2 regions of the Ottowia sp. SB7-C50 genome follow, and region 2 is predicted to be linked to the other one. Evidence: predicted binding sites of a transcription regulator. Region 2 holds the regulator's gene; the other holds the start of a gene.
The links. Region 2 encodes NrdR, which represses ribonucleotide reductase genes. Its sites were predicted from a motif close to CACNANATNTNGTG; they were not measured.

Region 1: R0D99_RS03965 (ribonucleoside-diphosphate reductase subunit alpha) is a predicted target of NrdR. The motif match lies at 2,245-2,258, and genes of this name have one in related genera.

Annotation. Positions count from the first base shown of each region.
Region 1 covers NZ_CP136995.1:821,819-825,979, forward strand. The annotation lists gene R0D99_RS03965 (ribonucleoside-diphosphate reductase subunit alpha) at 1-2,148, opposite strand, end outside; gene ampD (1,6-anhydro-N-acetylmuramyl-L-alanine amidase AmpD) at 2,485-3,096, opposite strand; gene R0D99_RS03975 (sigma-54-dependent transcriptional regulator) at 3,068-4,161, opposite strand, start outside.
Region 2 covers NZ_CP136995.1:2,490,965-2,495,125, forward strand. The annotation lists gene R0D99_RS11805 (transglycosylase SLT domain-containing protein) at 1-266, shown strand, start outside; gene R0D99_RS11810 (DUF1304 domain-containing protein) at 288-647, shown strand; ZMP/ZTP riboswitch at 681-797, shown strand; gene glyA (serine hydroxymethyltransferase) at 832-2,094, shown strand; gene nrdR (transcriptional regulator NrdR) at 2,201-2,650, shown strand; gene trxC (thioredoxin TrxC) at 2,678-3,124, opposite strand; gene R0D99_RS11830 (hypothetical protein) at 3,140-3,484, opposite strand; gene R0D99_RS11835 (DUF3820 family protein) at 4,034-4,161, opposite strand, start outside.

The sequences.
Region 1 (4,161 bases), 1.7 Mb from region 2:
GTCCCACAGCGAGCCTTTGTAGCTGGAATAGCGCCCGCGCTCGGCCGCCAGGTCGGTGCTGGCCCAGTAGGCGTGGTAGCACACGGCTTCCATCGACTCGTCGGCGAACTGCACCGCCTGTTCGGACGCATAGGGGATGCGCAGCGCGTACAGCGCGTCCTGAAAGCCCATCACCCCCAGCCCCACCGGCCGGTGGCGCAGGTTGGAGTCGCGCGCCTTCTTGACCGCGTAGTAGTTGATGTCGATCACGTTGTCGAGCATGCGCATGGCGGTGGCGACCGTGCGCCGCAGCTTGTCGTGGTCCACGCCGCCGTCCTTCAGGTGCTGCAGCAGGTTGACCGAGCCGAGGTTGCAGACGGCGGTCTCGGTGTCGCTGGTGTTGAGCGTGATCTCGGTGCACAGGTTGCTGGAGTGCACCACGCCGGCGTGCTGCTGCGGGCTGCGCACGTTGCAGGCGTCCTTGAAGGTGATCCAGGGGTGGCCGGTCTCGAACAGCATCGAAAGCATCTTGCGCCACAGGTCGATGGCGGGCAGCGTCTTGCTGGGCTGGATCTCGCCGCGCGCGGCCTTCTCTTCGTAGGCCACATAGGCGCGCTCGAAGTCGGCGCCGAACCTATCGTGCAGATCGGGCACTTCGCTGGGCGAGAACAGCGTCCAGGTGCCCTTTTCCATCACGCGGCGCATGAACAGGTCAGGAATCCAGTTGGCCGTGTTCATGTCGTGCGTGCGGCGGCGGTCGTCGCCGGTGTTCTTGCGCAGCTCCAGAAACTCCTCAATGTCGAGGTGCCAGGTTTCCAGATAGGTGCAGACCGCGCCCTTGCGCTTGCCGCCCTGGTTGACGGCGACAGCGGTGTCATTGACCACCTTCAGGAACGGCACCACGCCCTGCGATTCGCCGTTGGTGCCCTTGATGTGGCTGCCCAGGGCGCGCACGCGCGTCCAGTCGTTGCCCAGGCCGCCGGCAAACTTGGACAGCAGGGCGTTTTCCTTGATCGACTCGTAGATGCCGTCCAGGTCGTCCGGCACCGTGGTCAGGTAGCAGCTCGACAGCTGCGAGCGCAGCGTGCCGCTGTTGAACAGCGTGGGCGTGCTGCTCATGAAGTCGAACGACGACAGCACTTCATAGAACTCGATGGCGCGCGCCTCGCGGTCGATCTCGTTCAGCGCCAGGCCCATGGCCACGCGCATGAAAAAGACTTGCGGCAGCTCAATGCGCGTCTTGCGCACGTGCAGGAAGTAGCGGTCGTACAGCGTCTGCAGGCCCAGGTAGTCAAACTGCAGGTCTCGCTCAGGCTTCAGCGCCGCACCCAGGCGGGCCAGGTCGAACTGCAGCAGGCGCTCGTCCAGCAGTTCGTTGTCAACACCCTTCTTGATGAACTGCGGGAAATAGTCCGCGTAGCGGTCGGCCAGTTGCGGCAGGCTCACCGTCTCGCCCAGGATTTCCTTGGCGATGGTGTGCAGCAGCAGCCGCGCCGTGACGTAGGTGTAGTCGGGCTCTTTTTCGATCAGCGTGCGCGCGGCCAGGATGGCGGCCTTGTACACCTCGTCCACCGGCACGCCGTCGTACAGGTTGCGCAGCGTCTCGGCCAGGATCGGCTCGGGGCGAACCTCGGCGTCCAGGTTGGCGCAGGCCTGGGCAAAAAGTGCTTCCAGCGCTTGCTGGTCCAGCGCAACGCGCTCTCCTTTTTCTAGCACGTGAAGGACGGGCGCGACCGGCGCGGCTTCGGTCTTCTGCTGCGCGCGCTCCTGCGCGCGACGCTCGCGGTACAGCACGTAGGCGCGCGCCACCTCGTGATGGCCGCTGCGCATCAGGCCCAGCTCGACCTGGTCCTGCACGTCTTCGATGTGAAAGGTGCCGCCGCCTGGGCGCGAGCGCATCAGCGCGCGCACCACGGCCTGCGTCAGGCCGTCGACCACCTCGCGCACGCTGGCCGAGGCCGCGCCCTGCGTGCCATGCACGGCCAGGAAGGCTTTCATCATGGCCACGGCGATCTTGCTCGGCTCGAAGGACACCACGGCGCCGTTGCGGCGCATGATCTGGTAGTGCGACAGCGTGTGGCTGGCCGACATCAGTGGCTGGGCGGCATCGGCGCGCAGCGGGGTGGCCGGCGTGTCGAACGCAGGCGTGATGACATGCGGTGTCTGCATGAAGTCCTCTCGGTAAACAGTTGTCGGGACGGGGATGTCTCAGCGTTACGAGGCGCTCTTGTGCTTTTATTGAGTGAGCGAAGCTGACCCCGGGGACACTATATCTAGTGTTCGGCGTGAGTTCAAGCCACTAAATGTTGTGCTTTTGGCAAAAACGCGCGTTTTGTCGACGGCACGTCTACAGCGAGGTCTGGTTCGTTCATCACGAAGGCCCGCCTGCCAGAAACGGGCACCCAGGCAGCATGCGGCCCGCAGCCGCATTCACGGCCGAAGGCCGCGTGGATGCGGAGGTTGTGGCAAGCAGTTCTGGTCTGGCGCCGCGCGCGGCGCGGCCGCTCAGCCCAGTGCGCCGGGGGCGAAGCAGTGCGCGGGCCAGCCCAGGCTGCGCTGCAGCCGGTGCCAGTCGAACCCGTCGCCAGGGTCCTGCTTGCGGCCCGGCGCCACGTGCTCGTGGCCGGCGATGGCGCTGATGGGATAGCGTGCGCGCAGCGCCTGCGACAGCCGGCACAGCGTGTCGTACTGCGCGGACTCGAACAGGCCGCCTTCCAGCCCTTCCAGTTCGATGCCGACCGAATAGTCGTTGCAGTTGTCGCGCCCGCAGAAGCTGGACGCGCCCGCATGCCAGGCGCGGTCGTCCACGCTGACGAACTGCCACAGGCCGCCGTCGCGCGTGACGTAGAAGTGCGCCGACACCTCCAGCCCCCGGATCTCCTGGAAGTAGGGATGGGCGTCCCAGTCCAGCGCGTTGGTGAACAGCGCCTGTACGTGGTCGCCGCCGAATTCGCCTGGCGGCAGGCTGATGGAATGCACGACGATCAGTTCGACCTGCGCGCCGGGCGGGCGCGGGCCGAAGTTGGGCGAGGGCAGGCGCCGGGCGGGGGCGTACCAGCCCCCGTCCCAGTCGTTGGCGGCCGCGCGCTCAACCGGCATCGCCGTTGGATTCGTCATGGTGGGGCGCGGTGATGCCCAGGCGCGACATGCGGTAGCGCATCTGCCGCAGGTTCAGCCCCAGACGGGCGGCGGCGGCGGTTCGGTTGAAGCCGGTCTCGGCCAGCGCGCGCACCAGCACAGCGCGCTCCTGCGCGTCCAGCCAGGTTTCCAGGTTGGCGGGCAGCGGCACGGCATCGTCGGCCGTCGGCGCGGGCAACGGCGGCGTCGCGTTTGCTTCCAATTCGATAGCTGAATACGCGCCCTGGATGGGCGCTGGCGGCTCGTCGAATACCGAATCTCCGGCATCGCCTAGCGCTACCGCGCGGTGCAGCAGGTTCTCCAGCTCACGCACGTTGCCTTCCAGCGGCGCCTGCAGAATTTCGTCGAGCTGCGCGGCCGTCAGGCGCGGCACCGGCAGGCCGGCGTCGGCGCCGATGCGCGCCAGCAGCGTGTCGCACAGCGCGGGCAGGTCTTCGCGCCGTTCGCGCAGCGGCGGCACCACGATCTCGATCACGTTCAGGCGGTAATACAAGTCCTGCCGGAAGCGCCCGGCCTGCACTTCGGCGGCCAGGTCCTTGTGCGTGGCGCTGACCACGCGCACGTCCACCGCTTCTTCCTGCGTTTCGCCCAGCGGGCGCACGCGCCGCTCCTGAATGGCGCGCAGCAGCTTGGCCTGCATCTGCAGCGGCAGGTCGCCGATCTCGTCCAGAAACAGCGTGCCGCCGCGCGCCGCCTGAAAAAAGCCTTCGCGGTCGGCCACGGCGCCGGTGTACGAGCCCTTGCGCGCGCCGAAGAATTCGGCTTCCAGCAAGTTCTCGGGGATCGCGCCGCAGTTGACCGGCACGAACGGCCCGCCGCCGCGGTGGCTGCAGCCATGGATGGCCTGCGCGACCAATTCCTTGCCGGTGCCGGATTCACCCCGTACCAGCACCGGCGCCATGCTGCGCGCCACCTTGGTGATGCGGTGCTTGACCGCACGCATGGCGGCGGAATCGCCCACCATGCGCGCCAGCACTGGGGAGGGTGCGGGGGCGGCATCCGCAGCGGCGGCAGGCGCCGCCGGGGGCTCTGCCGCGGCCTGCG
Region 2 (4,161 bases):
TGGGCGTGAAGATCCTGCAGGAATACATTGGCCGCGCCGGCTCGGTCGAGGCCGGCCTCAAGTGGTACGTGGGCGCCGCCAACCTGGCGACCGACGGCGGCTATGCCGACAAGGTGCTGGCCGAACATGCCCGCCTGAGCCAGGTGGCGCGCGGCCGCACGGTGTCGCCGTTCGACAACAGCACGCCTTTGCGGGCCGAGAACGCGCCCGCGCCGACGGTGCCGGCCAACGCCGGCACCGGCGTCAAGGTCGCAGCGCTGTCCTGACCGCCAGCCGGCCTGCTTGCCATGCGCACCGCTTTCGACATCGTGGTCGGGCTGATTGCGCTGCTGCACGTCTACATCCTGGTGCTGGAGATGTTCCTGTGGAACACGCCGCGCGGGCGCAAGGCGTTTGGCCTGACGCCTGAATTCGCGGCGGCCACGCGCACGCTGGCGGCCAACCAGGGGCTCTACAACGGCTTTCTGGCCGCCGGGCTGTTCTGGGGCCTGAGCCAGGGCGCGGCGGGCGACGGCGTCAAGCTGTTCTTTCTGGGGTGCGTCCTCGTGGCTGGCCTGTACGGCGCGGCCACCGCCAGCCGGCGCATCCTGTTCGTGCAGGCGCTGCCCGCGGCGGTGGCACTGGCGCTGTGGGCGCTGGCCCGCTAAAAGCGCGGCGGGCCGCGCACGTCGGCTAAACTCCGCACCGTGCGCGACTGGCGATAGGCGTCTTCTTCACGACGCCGACGTGGGCCACCACGGGGAAGCGTGCCGCCCGCTGACGCAGCGGGTGATCAGCCGTTCGCCTGGGCAGCCCTTGCTCATCAAGGGACGACCTTCTCGAAGGACTGCCATGTTCAACCGTTCCACGCACACCATCGCCGCCACCGATCCCGCCGTCTGGGCCGCCATTCAGGACGAGCACCAGCGCCAGGAAGACCACATCGAGCTGATCGCTAGCGAAAACTACGCCTCGCCCGCCGTGCTGGCCGCCGCCGGCACGCAGCTGACCAACAAGTACGCCGAGGGCTACCCCGGCCGCCGCTACTACGGCGGTTGCGAGCACGTCGACGTGGTCGAGCAGCTGGCCATCGACCGTGTCAAGCAATTGTTTGGCGCTGAAGCCGCCAACGTGCAGCCGCACTGCGGCGCCTCAGCCAACATCGCCGCCTTCATGGCATTTTTGAAGCCCGGCGACACCATCATGGGCATGAGCCTGGCCGAAGGCGGCCACCTGACGCACGGCATGCCGCTCAACATGAGCGGCAAGTGGTTCAACGTGGTGTCATACGGGCTGAACGCGCAGGAAGCCATCGATTACGACGCGATGGAAAAAAAGGCGCACGAGACCAAGCCCAAGCTCATCATTGCCGGCGCCTCGGCCTATTCGCTCGAAATCGACTTTGCCCGCTTTGCCAAGGTGGCCAAGGACGTCGGCGCGATCTTCATGGTCGACATGGCGCACTACGCCGGCCTGGTCGCCGGTGGCCAATACCCCAACCCCGTGCCGCACGCCGACGTGGTGACCAGCACCACGCACAAGAGCCTGCGCGGCCCGCGTTCGGGCTTCATCCTGATGAAGGCCGAGCACGAAAAAGCCATCAACAGCGCCGTGTTCCCCGGCCTGCAGGGTGGCCCGCTGATGCACATCATCGCCGCCAAGGCGATTGCCTTCAACGAAGCGCTGCAGCCCGAATTCAAGCAGTACGCGCAGCAGGTCAAGAAAAACGCCAAGGTGGTGGCCGACACACTGACCGAGCGCGGCCTGCGCATCGTCAGCGGCGGCACGCAAAGCCACGTGATGCTGGTCGATCTGCGCCCGAAAGGCATCACCGGCAAGGAAGCCGAAGCGGTGCTGGGCAGCGCGCACATGACGATCAACAAGAACGCCATCCCCAACGACCCCGAAAAGCCGATGGTCACCAGTGGCGTGCGCATCGGCACCCCGGCCATGACCACGCGCGGCTTCAAGGAAGAAGAAGCCCGCGCCACCGCCCACCTGGTGGCCGACGTGCTGGACAACCCGCGCGACGAGGGCAACCTGGCCACCGTGCGCGCCAAGGTGGCCGAGTTGACGAAGAAGTTTCCGGTCTACGGGGGGGTGAGCTTTTCTTGAACGCAAAGGCCGCAAAGACGCCGCAAAAGTCGCCAAAAAAACATCCGTGTCTTCCGCGTCTTTTGCGCAGCCTTTGCGCCTTTTGCGTTCAAAAAATCGCTAAGCCATGCGCTGCCCCTTCTGCGCCCACACCGAAACCAACGTGGTGGACACGCGCGTCTCTGACGACGGCGATTTCATCCGCCGCCGTCGCCAATGCGGGCACTGCGCCAAGCGTTTCACCACCTACGAGCGGCCGGACGTCAGCTTTCCGACCATCGTCAAGAAAGACGGTCGGCGCGTGCCTTATGGTCGCGCCAAGCTGCAGGCCTCACTGGACCTGGCGCTGCGCAAGCGCCCGGTCAGCACCGAGCAGATCGACGCCGCCATCGAGCGCATCGAGGAAAAGCTGCTGAACACCGCGGCGCGCGAAGTGCCTTCCAGCCGCATCGGCGAGCTGGTGATGCGCGAGCTGAAAAAGCTCGACAAGGTGGCCTATGTGCGCTTTGCCAGCGTCTACCGCAGCTTCGAGGACATCGACGAGTTTCGCGCGCTGGTGGACGAAGTGCGGCGCTGACCGGCGCCGCGCGGCTTCAGCGCCGCATCAACGCGGCAGGTGCGCGTTGACCCACTGCACGATCTGCGCCGGGTTGGTCATGGCGCCCGGCTGGCGCGCCACTTCCTTGCCGCCAACGAACAGCACCAGCGTCGGAATGCTGCGGATGTTGTAGCGGCCGCCGAGCGCCTGCGCGGCCTCGGTGTTGACCTTGGCCACGCGCACGCGCGGCTCCAGGGCGGCGGCGGCCTTTTCGTAGGCGGGCGCCATCATGCGGCAGGGGCCGCACCAGGGCGCCCAGAAGTCGACCAGCACCGGCACCTGGCTGCGCGTGACGTGCTTGTCGAACGCGGCCTCGTCGTCCAGCGCCACCGGGTGGCCCGTGAACAGCGGCTGCCTGCATTGCCCGCAATCGGGCGCGCTGCCCAACTGGTCGGCCCTGACCCGGTTGGTGGTGTGGCAATGCGGACAGACGATGTGCAGGGGTTCGCTCATGATCGGCTCCAGGGGTCAGCCAGCGGAGGCGGCGTCGGCCGCCGTGTCGGGCGACGCAGGCCGGCGACGCGCCGCCTCGATGGCATCGCGCGCGCTCATTTCGGCGCGCATGGCGGCATCCAGTGGCGAACGGCACAGGCCGGCATCGGCGTAGTGCAGATTCTCGTACAGCGCCGCCGCGGCGGGGCTTTGCTGCAGCAGGGGCTGCCAGTCGGTGTCGGCATCGGCCAGCATGTCGGCCAGGCGCGCGGCGACGGTGCGGTACTGGTGCGCATCAACAGGCTGCTTGCTGGCATCCAGCCGCTCCAGTAGCTGGGCCAGAACGGCAGCGCTTCGGGTGGGGGCTTGCAATGTCTTCATGAGGTGGCAGGTGGGGGCTGGAGGGGGGAATGCAAGATGTGAACTAGGGCGTCGCCTTGGCGGGTGACTATGGTTTTGATAGCCTTTTTGCGCTGGCTCGGTGCGTGCTGCGTTGAGCTGGGGTGATGGATGCGCTGTTGGCCGGGATGTGCGCCCGGCGGCGCAGTCACTTTCTTTTGCTCCGCCAAAAGAAAGTAACCAAAGAAAAGGCGGCCCCACTGGCCGTGTCCCTTCGCTTCGCTGCGGGCAACCTGCGATGCTCGGGCGCGGTGCGGCGCTGCGGAACTCGCTTCGCGCCGTAGGCGCTGCGCTCAGACAGCCGCAGCGAGTCAGAGCACGAAGCGCGGCATGCTGCGCTGCCGCGCCCGCCCCACGCCCTGCGCTTCTCGGCACGGCCAGAGGGGAGTTGAAATCCGCTCGGGCCATCGCTGCGCTCGGCCTGGTGTCTTTCGCCCTCTGGGAGAGGGCGACGGAAAGGCCGCTCAGTTCAAAAATAATAGCTGCCTGCGCTTTGACCGCAAGCGCTGCCGGCCAAAAAGCTGGTGGAATTCACCGCGCCCGCAGCGGATCCAGCAGGCGCCGCAGGCCCGCCTGGTCGACCTCGTGCATCAAGGCCAGCAGGCGACCCACTTCGCCGCGCGGAAAGCCTTTCTTGGCAAACCAGGTCAGGTAGGCAC